DNA from 4 places in the Tardiphaga sp. 37S4 genome. Region 4 is predicted to be linked to each of the others. Evidence: riboswitches for the same ligand, from Rfam matches in the RefSeq annotation. Region 4 holds a riboswitch; each other region holds the start of a gene.
What was found. A riboswitch is a leader RNA that binds a small molecule or an ion and turns the genes downstream of it on or off. The one in region 4 is predicted to bind cobalamin.
Positions count from the first base shown of each region.

Region 1: it holds a riboswitch for cobalamin, as region 4 does, so the genes downstream of both, LPB73_RS24640 (TonB-dependent receptor) here and LPB73_RS04980 (DUF1636 domain-containing protein) in region 4, are expected to answer to the same signal.
Region 2: it holds a riboswitch for cobalamin, as region 4 does, so the genes downstream of both, metE (5-methyltetrahydropteroyltriglutamate--homocysteine S-methyltransferase) here and LPB73_RS04980 (DUF1636 domain-containing protein) in region 4, are expected to answer to the same signal.
Region 3: it holds a riboswitch for cobalamin, as region 4 does, so the genes downstream of both, LPB73_RS20395 (ribonucleoside-diphosphate reductase subunit alpha) here and LPB73_RS04980 (DUF1636 domain-containing protein) in region 4, are expected to answer to the same signal.

Region 1 is NZ_CP088008.1:5,202,434-5,205,638, reverse strand. Features, by position in the region: gene LPB73_RS24640 (TonB-dependent receptor) at 1-1,661, opposite strand, end outside; cobalamin riboswitch at 1,763-1,952, opposite strand; gene LPB73_RS24635 (alkaline phosphatase D family protein) at 2,098-3,205, shown strand, end outside.
Region 2 is NZ_CP088008.1:2,574,078-2,577,282, forward strand. Features, by position in the region: gene metE (5-methyltetrahydropteroyltriglutamate--homocysteine S-methyltransferase) at 1-1,461, opposite strand, end outside; cobalamin riboswitch at 1,566-1,777, opposite strand; gene LPB73_RS12575 (M23 family metallopeptidase) at 1,946-3,205, opposite strand, start outside.
Region 3 is NZ_CP088008.1:4,293,490-4,296,694, reverse strand. Features, by position in the region: gene LPB73_RS20405 (GlxA family transcriptional regulator) at 1-909, shown strand, start outside; gene LPB73_RS20400 (hypothetical protein) at 916-1,101, opposite strand; cobalamin riboswitch at 1,291-1,505, shown strand; gene LPB73_RS20395 (ribonucleoside-diphosphate reductase subunit alpha) at 1,625-3,205, shown strand, end outside.
Region 4 is NZ_CP088008.1:1,040,210-1,043,414, reverse strand. Features, by position in the region: gene cobW (cobalamin biosynthesis protein CobW) at 1-539, opposite strand, end outside; gene cobU (bifunctional adenosylcobinamide kinase/adenosylcobinamide-phosphate guanylyltransferase) at 540-1,070, opposite strand; gene LPB73_RS04980 (DUF1636 domain-containing protein) at 1,067-1,516, opposite strand; cobalamin riboswitch at 1,626-1,816, opposite strand; gene cobT (nicotinate-nucleotide--dimethylbenzimidazole phosphoribosyltransferase) at 1,916-2,971, shown strand; gene cobS (adenosylcobinamide-GDP ribazoletransferase) at 2,972-3,205, shown strand, end outside.

The sequences.
Region 1 (3,205 bases), 2.0 Mb from region 4:
GTCGCCGCCAGCGAGACTAGTCCGCCAACCGGATCTACGGCTGTAGAATATTGGCCGTAGAAGGCCAGGTCCTTGATGGGCGTATAGACCGCTCCGGCGCGCCAGCTGGTCGCTGAGAAGGATTTCTCGAAACTGTTACCGGGGGTGACGTAGTCGGTGCGATTGATAGTCGGCTCGTCCTGCCGGATCCCAGCGATCAGAGAGAGTTGTTCCGTGATCGACAGACGGTTCTCGGCGAATAGGCCGTACTGGTTGGTCGTGGTGCTGAAGCCCGGAACCGTTTGGGTCGTTGTCGCAGCGAAGGAGCCAGGGAAGAAATCGGTGAGCGACACCGACGACGTGCCGCCATAGGGCGAGTTGTTGGTGTGTTTGAAGTCGATCTGGTTGACGTCGAAGCCGGCGACAAATTCGTTAACCATGCCAAAGATATGGCCGCGGAACGTCGCGTCGAAGCGGTCGCCGATCTGCTGCTGGTCGTGGAAGATCTCGATATAGTCGCTGCGATTGATGCGGCCCGTTGCGGCGCTGAAGTTGTAGGTCTCGACGTCTTTCCAGTGCCGCTGGCTGTTCAGGTAGTACAGGGTGTTGCGCAGCGTAATGCTGTCTGTCACCTGCCACTCGGTCTTCACCTGGTTCCAGCTGTCCTGATAGCGGATGCTGCTGTCGCCGACATTGTAATTCCTGAAGCGCAGGGACTCATCGAGCTTGCCGTTGATCAGCGGTGTGCCGAAATAGCGCGACGGGCTGCGATCGCCGTAATCCGTAGAGATCGTCCAGGTGATGTCTTCGGTCTGCTTGATCTGGACGGCGGCATGCACTTCGACATTGGAGGTGTTGTCACGATCGACCCAGCCGTCCGACATGTTGCCGGTCGCGGTGATGCGATAGGCGACATCCTTGTTGATCGGTCCACCGCTATCCACTGCAATGCGCCGGGTCATGTTGCTGTCGAGCGAGATTTCGGCCTGATTGCGCGGCACCCAAAGCGGCAGTTTCGAGATGACGTTGATGGCGCCGCCGACGGCACCTTCGCCATACATCACCGATGCCGGGCCGCGTAGCACCTCAACGCGCTCAGCTGACCAGGTATCATAGGGGAAGGTCAGTGTGCCCGAGCCGACATAGAGCCGTGTGCCGTCATACAGAGTCATCACGGTGCCGTTGCCGGTGAAGCCGCGGGTGTTGAAGGCGATGCTGCCATTGCCCGGCGCCGGGCTTGCGGTGAAGCCGGTGGCGTTCTGTGTCACGGCGTCAATCAGGTTCTGCTGGCCGCGTTCGGCCATGGTTTCCGCCGAGATCACTTCGACGCTGGCCGGCGTCTGCAGGCGCGTGAGGCCGAGGCGGCTGCCGGTGGATGTAGTGCCTGTGAGGTTGAGCGTCGGCGCTGCGAAGACAGCGCCTGTCGGCGTGGCAACCGGCGCGCCGGTATTGGCAGCGACATTGCGCTGTTGCCGCGAGCGCGTAGCGCGCGATGCATTGCCGTTCGTGGCGCGGCGTGCGCGCTGAGGCGTCGCTGACGGCTGAACGACAACAGGATCGAGCGTCTGGCTCGACTGTGAGGTTTGCGACCAGCTTTCGCTCGGACACAACAAGCAGGAGAGAGCAACAGAATAAAGAAAGGGAGTATGTCGCTTCAATGCGACGGGAGAAACGGAGGTCATGAACAGGACTCGCGGTTACGTGGCACGTCACCGCAAACCAAGTCGCCCCGCCCAAACAGGCAGTGTGACTTCCACCAGGACACCCCGCCCAATGTGCTCGCGTGTGACCACGACTGGCGGCAGGTCTCCTGGCTCGCGGGTCAATGCCTGTCGCCGCCTTCCCAGGTGAACACCCAGTGGCTCTTGGCGCAGGCTCGCCGCTTACAGTTGCGGGGGCAGCCGCGGAATCGGGGGATCCCCCTCACCGCATTCCCTTTTGATCCCCGAAGGGAACCGTCGCGTTCACGTTAAGGTGAAATTTCCAAATGTGTCAATCAAGCTGCCAGCCATTCGCAACTTGCTTTGGCGGGTGTTGATATTGCGCATCACCTGTCATCGCAGCGTCAAGTGTTCTGCCTAGCACCACGGGTGCCAGAGCCAGGATCAGGAGTTCGCCATGGCGCTACGTATCTCCCGCCGTCGTTTTCTCGCGCACTCAGCCGCAGCAGGCGCGAGCTTCCTTGCGATGCCCTATCTCAGCCGCGCCGCCGATCGCCCGATGGTGTCGCATGGCATTCAGTCCGGCGATGTCGGGATCAATAGCGGTATGATCTGGTCGCGCGCCGATCGACCGGCGCAGATGATGGTGGAAGTCGCCACTACCGAATCCTTCAGCAATGCGCGCATGTTGCCGGCTATCACGGCGCTGCCCGAGAGCGATTTCACGGCGAAGCTGCTGCTCGATAATCTGCCGGCCGGGCAGGATATCTTCTACCGCGTCAAATTCCGCGATCTCTCGCATACCGAGATCGTCGGCGAGCCGGTGATCGGTCGCTTCCGCACCGCGCCGGCGGATCGCCGCGATGTGTCCTTTGTTTGGGGCGGCGATGTCGCCGGACAGGGCTGGGGAATCAATGCCGAGGATGGCGGCATGGTCACCTATGCCACCATGCGCAACCACAACCCGGATTTCCTGATCCATTCCGGCGATACGATCTACGCCGATGGTCCGATCCTGCCTGAAACGAAACTGCCTGACGGCACGATCTGGAAGAACACCATCACGGTGCCGGAGAAGGCGAAGGTCGCCGAAACGCTCGATGAATTCCGCGCCGCGCACAAATACAATCTGCTCGACGACAATGTTCGCGCCTTCAATGCGCAGGTGCCGATCTTCGGCCAGTGGGACGATCATGAAGTCACCAACAACTGGTCGCTCTCGAAGCAGTTGCCGTCGTCTTACAAGGAGCGCGACATCACGCTGCTGGCTGCGCGCGGCGCCCGTGCCTTTCACGAGATGTATCCGATCTCGGTCAATCCGGCCGAACCCGGCCGCGTCTATCGCACGCTCAATTACGGCCCGCATCTCGATGTCTTCATGCTGGACGAGCGCAGCTATCGCGGGCCCAACGGCCCGAACCTGCAGGAGAGCTATGGTCCCGATGCGTATTTCATCGGTCCGGAGCAGATGGCCTGGCTGAAGCGCGCATTGATGGCCTCGAAGGCGACCTGGAAGGTCATCGCCTCGGATATGCCGATCGGCCTCGTCGTCTATGACAACGCCG
Region 2 (3,205 bases), 1.5 Mb from region 4:
GCCCCTGACATAGGCCCCGCGAGCGTTTCTCACTTCCGCGGTTTGCGGAAACGAGCCGATGGTCGTTGTCGGGAATGCCGGCAGCTTGAAGCGTCGATGCTGATCGGCCGCACGTGTGGCAAAGTCACTGCCGCGACGACGCATGGTCGCATCAGCAGAAGCGACGCGTTTGGCGACCGCAAGATCGTGGATCTTCGACGATGCCATTCGCGCAGCCGCCGCGCCATCCGACGCGGCAAGCGATGCAGCGACATCCGCGCGGCTGCCAGCCAGCGCTGCTCCAAGTGCGGCCAGCTCTTCCATCTTCTGGATCGAAAAAGCCAGCCAGCTTTTGACGTCCGGATCGAGATCAGTCTCAAGGCCGAGATCAATCGGCACATGCAGCAGTGAGCAGGACGGCGCCAGCTCAACGCGATGCCGTCCCAGGAGATCGACCATGGGCTCCAACCCATCGAGCAGACTGGACAGATCGGACCGCCAGATATTGCGGCCATCGATCACGCCGAGCGAGAGGATCATGTCCTTCCGCGCCTTCGCAGCGACTTCGTCAAACTGCTCCGGTCCACGGACCAGATCGAGATGAAGCCCGGCGACGGGAAGTGACAGGGCCAGATCGAGGTTGTCGCCAAGTTCGCCAAAATAAGTGTTCAGCATGATCCGGAGTTGCGGGACCGCTTCCGCAAAAGCAGCGTAAGTCCGCTGCAGCGCCTGCCTTGCGGGCGCGTCGAGATCGAGCACCAGACACGGCTCATCCAGTTGCACCCACTCAGCGCCGCTGTCGGCTAATTCCCCGAGCACCTCGACATAGACGGGCAGCAATCGATCGAGCAGCGTCACCGGGTCGAATGACGCATCCATACTCTTGGCCAGTTTGAGATAGGTCACAGGCCCGACTAGCACAGGTCGTGTCTGATAACCCAGCGATCTCGCCTCCTCGTACTCCTTGATCGGCTTGCGCGATGCGAGACTGAAGGTCTGATCCTGCGCCAGTTCAGGCACCATGAAGTGGTAGTTGGTATCAAACCACTTGGTCATCTCCTGTGCTGGTACGCCTTGCGACGAGTCATGCGCATGAGGGCCGTGCGTACAGGCCTCGTCATGCGCGGCGCCTTGTGATCCACGTGCCATGGCAAAATAGGTCGCGAAGGAAACGTCTCCGCCCTTCCAGCCATAGACTTTGGGAATGGCGCCGACCATGACGCTGGTATCGAGCACCTGATCGTAGAATGAGAAGTCGTTCGACGGCATGACCGTGATCCCGAGCGACTTCTGACGTGCCCAGTTTGCGGCACGCAGCCCGACGCCGACATCGATCAGCGCATTCTCGTCGATTGCACCGGACCAATAGCTTTCCAGCGCCATCTTGAGCTCACGCCGCGGACCGATCCGTGGCGTGCCCAATGTAGCAACAGGAAGTGAAGTAGCTGATTTTGAAGAAGTAGACTTTGACACAGTAGACATGGCTTAACCCCAATGATTGGGGGCAAAAGGCCAAAGTGACACGTCTGGATTCCACGACGGCAGTCGCGGAATCGCAACCGCACCACCGGGACACCCCGCCCGAGGACGTTTATGTTGTCGAGGCAGGTCTCCTGGCTCGCGGGTCAATGCTGCTGTCCGGCCTTCCCAAAACCTTTGCGGGTCTCAGTGACTTTAATGGACAGCGGCTCACCGCTTACAGTTGCGGGGGCAGCTCCGGCCTTGGCTTAACGCCTCACCGGCTTCCCTCTTAGCTTCGGGCAAACCTTCCCGAAGAACCACGACATGTCCACATATGGGCAACATCGCGCGGCAGTCAACCGAGCTTGCGTGCGCAAGCTGCCCACTCGCAGCAGCGCGTTGAAGATTCCGGAGCTGGAGTGGGCCGCAGCCCCGAGATCAAACGCATCAAGCCCGGCACGAGGCCGGGCTTGCTTAAATGCGAACTACACTTCGTGGATTGCGCTTACGCCCCGTTGAGGAACTGCAGCGGATCGACCGGCGACGAGCCCTTGCGGATCTCGAAGTGAAGCTGCGGCGAAGTAACCTCACCGGACTGGCCGGACTTGCCGATCACCTGACCGCGCTTGATGGTCTCGCCACGCTTCACCATCAGCTCACTCGCATGGGCATATGCGGTGACGTAGCCGTTGGAGTGACGAACGAGGACCAGATTGCCGTAACCCTTCAGCTCGTTGCCGGAATAGGCAACGACGCCATCTTCGGCAGCCTTGATCGGCGTGCCTTCCGGCACGGCGACGTTGATGCCGTCGTTGGACTTGCCATTGGTCTTGGCGCCGTAGCCTGTGACCACGCGGCCGCGCACCGGCCAACGGAACGTCGGCAAAGCGCCGGTTGCGTCAGCGGCTTTAGTCGGCGATTCCGGCGTGGTTTCTTCAGGCGTCGTCGTGGCACTTGCGAGACGGGCCTTCTGTGCGGGTTCGGCAGAAGCAACACGGGCCACGGCAGCGGACGTGACCGCACCAGCCGGAGCAGCCGTCACGGCTGCGACGGGCGCAGCGAGCGGCGCGGCTACAGGAGCTGCGTTGGCCGTACGCGCACCGGGTACCGTGATCTTGGAGCCGAGCTTCAATTGGGCAGTCGGCGCCAGACCATTGGCGCGCGCGAGTTCGGCGACCGACACGTTGTTCCGGCGCGAGATGCTCATCAGCGTATCGCCGCGATTGACGAAATGCATGGTCGATGCGCCGACGGCAGGTTTGCTCGCAGCAGCGGCAACGGCCGGAGTTGCCGCAGCGCCCTGGCGCGGAATGATCAGCGACTGGCCGGGCGACAGCGCGCGCGGACCCTTGTAGCCATTGGCCTGCAGGATCGCGGCCGACGAGACGTTGTAGCGCTTCGCCAGACCGTCGAGCGTGTCGCTGGTGCCGACGATGATCGAGGTGCCGCCATCACGGGCAAGGCCGTTGGTCGCTGCAACCGAGCGCGGCGCCGTGGAGCCGGTGGTTTCGATCGGCGCGCGTGCGGGCGGCGGCGTATACATACCGTTGCCGCCCCCGCTGACGGGAGCAGCCGACGCAACCGGACGAGCTGTCGGATAGGACTGCGGCGCCGAGATCGGCGGCGGCAAAGCCTGGGATTGATACTGCCGCTGCGGATTATAGGCCGGGCGCTGATACTGCGGCAGCTCCTGGCGCTCGACCGGCGCGCGCGGTGCTCGCTGCGGCACCGAGCCGGTGGTTTCGCCTTGCCAGCCAAAGCCACG
Region 3 (3,205 bases), 2.9 Mb from region 4:
GCCGGTCCGCTCGATGTGTTCATGGAGGCCAATGGCTTCGTCGCGCCGGGCGACGGCTACGACATCACACTTGTCGCTGCAGACTGCGCGCCGCTACGTGCATCGAACGGTTTGCGGATATCCGCCGATCTGGCGTTCAGTGATGCGAACAAACCCTGGGATCTGGTTCTGGTGGCCGGCGGGCCTGGGCTGCCGACGGCAGAGGCGGATCCGCAGCTTACAGAGTGGCTGGCCAATGCGGCGCTCCATGCGGAGCGTTATGGCTCGGTCTGCACCGGGGCATTCGCGCTCGGCCATGCAGGCTTGCTTGACGACAAGACGGTGACGACGCACTGGCAGAACGCGCCGCTATTGGCGCTGCGTTTTCCCAAAGCGCATGTGGAGTTCGATCGCATCTACAGTCGTGACGGTGCGCTGGTGACGTCAGCCGGCGTCACCGCAGGCATCGATCTGGGTCTCGCGCTGGTCCAGGAAGATCATGGCGCGGACGTTGCGTTGGCTGTGGCCAAGCGTCTGGTCGTGGTGGCGCAGCGCCAGGGTGGCCAGTCGCAATTCAGTCCGTATCTGGTACCGCCGGCCGAGCCGGACTCGCCGATCGCGCGAGTCCATGCCCATGTGATGGCGCATCTGCGTGACGCACACAGCGTGGATGAACTGGCCGATGTGGCGGGCATGAGCGCGCGCACCTTCGCGCGGACATTCAAGCAGGAAACAAAGATGACGCCGGCAGATTTTGTCGAGGGCGCCCGGATCGACACGGCGCGTAATCGTCTCGAAGGCAGCGATCTGCCGCTCAAGGTGGTGGCTTATGAATCCGGTTTCACCACCGCCGAACATATGCGTCAGGTCTTCGTGCGACGCCTGGGCCTGACGCCCAGCCACTATCGGGCCAGCTTTCGCGCGGTCTGATTCTGCTCAGGCGAGCTGCAGCGAAGAAATCGGATCACTCGCAGGAAAGCTGTCCATCAGCGCTTCGTTCAGCATCTCGTCGAGGCGGCGCCGGGCGATCTGATCCGTCGTCTCGAACGCCGTGACCGCGCCTGCGTGCCCCACGAAAGCGTTGAAGTTGATCCTTTCAGTGGTCGTCATCAGGTCGCGCATCGCATCCTCCATCGGTTGATCACGATGTTCTGCGCTTCGCGGTGCTCGGCGGCAACGAATCGCATCGTGCAGAAACCGCCAACGACCCCGCGGTTTCCGCCACGCAAGCGGTTGTCCACTGAACCAACAGCCCTACCGAATTTGTTGCGTTCGGCTCCAATGCCCGCTTGACACTACACCGCGGGTCACACCAAATGTAGATGTCACGGTCCGCCCTGTCGCAAGACTTGGTGGCTAAGAGGGAAGCCGGTAAAGACGTTGTTTTTCGTCATATTCCGGCGCTGCCCCCGCAACTGTAAGCAGTGAGTCTGTTTCGATTGAAGTCACTGATGCGCAAGCATCGGGAAGGCTGAAACAGACATTGACCTGCGAGCCAGGAGACCTGCCGCGACACCAGAACGTCCATGGGCGGGGTGTCCCAGCGGTCGCTTGCAGGCAATGCCGGCGGATCTCCGCCGTGTATTTTGCAGCGTCCTTTCGGCCCCAGCCCCCATTGCTTGATGCATCACACGGGGTCTTGCCGATGCCTACTTCATCTTCTGTTTTGTCCAACGGACGCGATGCGGCTCATGCGCCGCTGATTCAACTGTCGCCGGAAACGCTCGCTGCGCCTGCGCGCGAACCCTCGATGCAGATCATCCGGCGCAACGGCACCGTATCTCCCTTCGACGGCAGCAAGATTTCCGTCGCGATGACCAAGGCCTTTCTGGCCGTCGAGGGCCACACGGCAGCGGCCTCGCGCCGCGTCCATGAGGCGGTGGAACAGCTGACCGGCGAAGTCGTGGCGGCGCTGACTCGCCGCGTCGGTGAAGGCCGCACCTTCCATATCGAGGACGTCCAGGATCAGGTCGAACTGGCGCTGATGCGCAGCGAGCACCACAAGGTGGCCCGCGCCTATGTGCTGTACCGCGAGGAGCGCGCTCGCACCCGCGCGGAGGAACTGGCCGCCAGGCCGGCGCTCGTCTCCACCGCACCGGTGCTGCATGTCACGCTCACCAACGGCACCCGCGCCCCGCTCGATTCGGCGCGTCTCGCGCTGATCGTCAACGAGGCCTGCGCCGGCCTTGATGGCGTCGATGCCGCCCCGGTGCTGGAGGAAACCCGCCGCAATCTCTATGACGGCATCACGCTGGATGAGCTGGCACTGGCCGGCATCATGGCCGCGCGCACGCTGGTGGAGCAGGAGCCGAACTACACCTTTGTCAGCGCCCGCCTGCTGCTCGACAAACTGCGCACCGAAGTCCTGTCCTTTGTGCACGGCTCTCCGACCAACGCGTCGCAGGCCGACATGACCACGCGCTACGCCGAATATTTCGGCGCCTGTATCAAGACCGGCATTGCGGCCGAGCTGCTCGATCCCGAACTCGCGCGCTTCGATCTCAAGCGCATAGCCGCCGCGCTAAAGCCGGAAGGGGACCTTCAGTTCCAGTTCCTGGGATTGCAGACGCTCTATGACCGCTACTTCCTGCATGTGCAGGGCAATCGCATCGAACTGCCGCAGGCCTTCTTCATGCGCGTTGCCATGGGCCTCGCGCTGCGCGAGATCGACCGCGAAGCCCGCGCCATCGAATTTTACAATCTGTTGTCGTCGTTCGACTTCATGGCCTCGACGCCGACGTTGTTCAATTCGGGTACGCAGCGGCCGCAGCTGTCGTCCTGCTTCCTCACCACGGTGGCGGACGATCTCGACGGCATCTTCAAGTCGGTGAAGGACAATGCACTGCTGGCGAAATATTCCGGCGGTCTCGGCAATGACTGGACGCGCGTGCGCGGTCTCGGCGCGCATATCAAGGGCACCAATGGCGAGAGCCAGGGCGTGGTGCCGTTCCTGAAGGTCGCCAACGATACGGCCATTGCCGTCAACCAGGGCGGCAAGCGCAAGGGTGCGGTCTGCGCCTACTTGGAAACCTGGCACATCGACATCGAGGAGTTTCTCGATCTCCGCAAGAACACCGGCGATGACCGCCGTCGCACCCACGACATGAACACCGCTAACTGGGTGCCGGATCTGTTCATGCAGCGCGTCGAAGCCGACGGTGAATGGACGCTGTTCTCGCCGGACGAAACGCCTGAGCTGCACGATCTCTATGGCAAGCCGTTTGCC
Region 4 (3,205 bases):
AGAACCACAAGGTCGGCGCAAGCGAGCTGGTCCTCGAACACTTCCTCGATCGGATCGTCGTGCTCGATACCCTCGTCCCTGGCGCGTTGCTCGGCAACGGCATCCTCATCGAGTGTGACGCGGCCCTCGGACAGCGCCAGCGCATCGACAATGGTGACGACGCCATCGACGGTGGCGCGGGTCTTCACCGCCGGCCAGGCAAAGGCCTTCAACAGCGGCTGCGGCAGCGCGAGGCCGGAGGTCTCGATGACGATGGCGTCGAGCGGGCGTTCACGGGACAGCAGCTTATCCATGGTCGGCACGAAATCGTCAGCGACCGTGCAGCAGATGCAGCCATTGGTGAGTTCTACGATATCGCCGGGCGCGCAGGCTTTCGCAGCACATTCTTCGACAAGACCGCCATCGAAACCGGCATCGCCGAATTCATTAACGATCACCGCGATGCGACGGCCATCGGCCTGGGTCAGCAGCGAGCGCAGCAGCGTGGTCTTGCCGGCGCCGAGAAATCCGGTGAGGACGGTGACGGGAACGCGGGACATTCAATTCTCCTGGGAACGCTTGAGCCAGAGCGGAAGCCCGGCTGCGATGAAAGCAACATTCGGCACGGCGGCCGCGATGATCTGGTTGAGGCGGCCCTGCGCATCGCGAAAGGCACGGCCGAGCGGCGTTTCCGGCACGAGGCCGAGGCCGACCTCGTTGGACACGAAGACGATTGGATAGCGTGAGACATCGAGAAAACGCACGAGGCGCTTCGCTTCAATCTCTGGATCGCGCTCAGCGAACATCAGGTTCGACAGCCATAGCGTCAGGCAATCCACCAACACGACGCGGCCGACCGTCGCCTCGCGCGTCAGCGCATCGACCAGCGCCAGCGGCTCTTCCACGGTGATCCAGCCTTCTCCGCGCTGCCTGCGATGCTGCGCGATGCGGGCATGCATCTCGTCGTCACCGGCCGTTGCAGTCGCAAGATAGACTTTGGTCAGGCCGATGCCATCGACCAGCTTCTCGGCAAAAGTTGACTTGCCGGACCGCGCACCGCCCAGCACCAACGTGGTGGAGACCGCGGTCATTTCGGCGCACGCCCATCTTCAGGTGACCAACGCATCGGCGGCACGCGCGCGACCATGCCCTTGCGCAGCACCTCGGCGCGCTCGCGCCATGGCACCAGGCCGTAGTCGGCCTTCTGATAGGACTCGACGAAAGACATCAGCGCCGCGCTGCCGCTATCGGTCTGCAGATCGCCGAACAAGAACGTGTAGCCATCAGGGCTCGTCACCGCGACGGTTGCTGGCCGCTTGCAGACGCTGAGACACTGCACCGGACGCACCATGACGGCGGCATCGCCATCGCCGAGCGCGGCCTTCACCGCATCGAACATGTCCGGCCCGACGATCGTGCCGGTTTCGGCGGCCTTGCAGCTGATGCACACACTCACGACAACGGGACCAGCCGGCACGGGGCGCGGCGGTTCGACCGAAATTTGTTCGCCAGAGATATCGGCGCTGTCGTGATCCATTACATGCTCAGTTCATGCCCTCGCGGGCCTACGAGCTTTGTTGGATCGCGCCGACAGCATGGCCGTCAGTTCGCTCCCGTCCGGTGCACCCCGCCCCGACGACGCCTCCAAAGCACAGTTCGTGATGGCAGGTCTCCTGGCTTGCGAGTCACAGCCTGTTGCCGCCTTCCCAAGAATTCTGAAGAATTCCCAGTGGCACCGGCGCGGGCTCGTCGCTTACAGTTGCGGGGGCAGCGCCGGCCTCAAACCGGCTTCCCTATTCACCTTCCACGCGGAAGGACCATCGCAAAAGACGCTATCTGCCGGGTGCGCCGGGGTCAACCGCGCCGACGGACTGTAGCCCGGACCTGTTGACCTTGCAGGTCGTCTTGCGTCAGTTAGGCCGCGAAAAGGAACCCTATGTCCGCCCATTCCCAGCCCTTGTGGCAACCGCCCGCCATTGCGCCTGTTGACCCGCAGATCGCGGCAGGCATCCGCGCCGTCATCGACGGCAAGGCCAAACCGCCGGGATCGCTGGGGAGAATCGAGGACCTGGCGCTGCAGCTCGGCATGATCCGGCATCCGGGCGAGCCCCGCGGCGACAATGCCGTGCTGCTGATCTTCGCGGGGGATCACGGACTCGTAGCCGAAGGCGTGTCGCAATATCCGTCGGCGGTCACGGTCGCGATGGTGACGACCTATCTGGCCGGCCGCGCCACGGCCAATGCTTTCGCCGCGGCCAATGACATCGGTGTGCGCGTGATCGACATCGGCGTCGCCGCCGAGCTGCCGGTGCACCCGAAGCTGGTCGATGCAAAGGTTCGCATGGGTACGGCGAATGCCGCGCGCGAGCCAGCGATGACGGCAGAGCACGCGGCCGATGCGCTGACGCGCGGCTTCAGAATCGCCGTCGGTGAGATCAAGGCCGGCGCAGACATCATCGCGCTCGGCGAGATGGGAATTGGCAACACGGCCTCATCGGCACTGGTGGTTCATCGACTCGCGCCGGCCCCCCTGGATGATTGTATCGGCGTTGGCGCCGGGCAGGATGATGCCGGCATGGCGCGCAAGCGCGCGGCGATCACGAAGGCGGCAGCACGCAGCGACGCAACTGCGCCGCTGGATGTGCTTGCCGAATTCGGCGGACTGGAAATCGCAGGCATGGCCGGAGCGATCCTCGGCGCAGCTTCGCAACGACGGCCGGTGATCATCGACGGCTTCATCTCCAGCGCCGCGGCACTGCTCGCCGTTCGCCTGTCCCCGGCTGCACGCGACTACTGCGTCTTCGCGCACCGCTCGGCCGAACGCGGCCACGACATGGTGCTCGATGCGCTCGATGCCCAGCCGCTACTCGATCTCGGCTTGCGGCTCGGTGAAGGCACCGGCGCGCTGCTTGCGGTGCCGTTGGTCCGCGCCGCCGCGCGCATGCTGACCGACGTTGCGAGCCTCAACGACGTGCTGGCCGGAAATATCTAGATGAGACCGGATCCGCATCTTTTGAATGCGATCCGTTTCCTGACGGTGCTGCCGGTACCGGCAACTGTCGACGCGCAAGGGCCTGACTGGCTTGCGCGTGCAATGAAGTATTTTCCGGTGGTCGGCGCCGGCATCGGCGCTGCATCCGCAATCGTGTTTCTCGTTGCCGGCGAATTCTGGTCACCGCTGATTTCCGCCCTGCTGGCGATCACGACAAGCATCGCTCTGACCAGC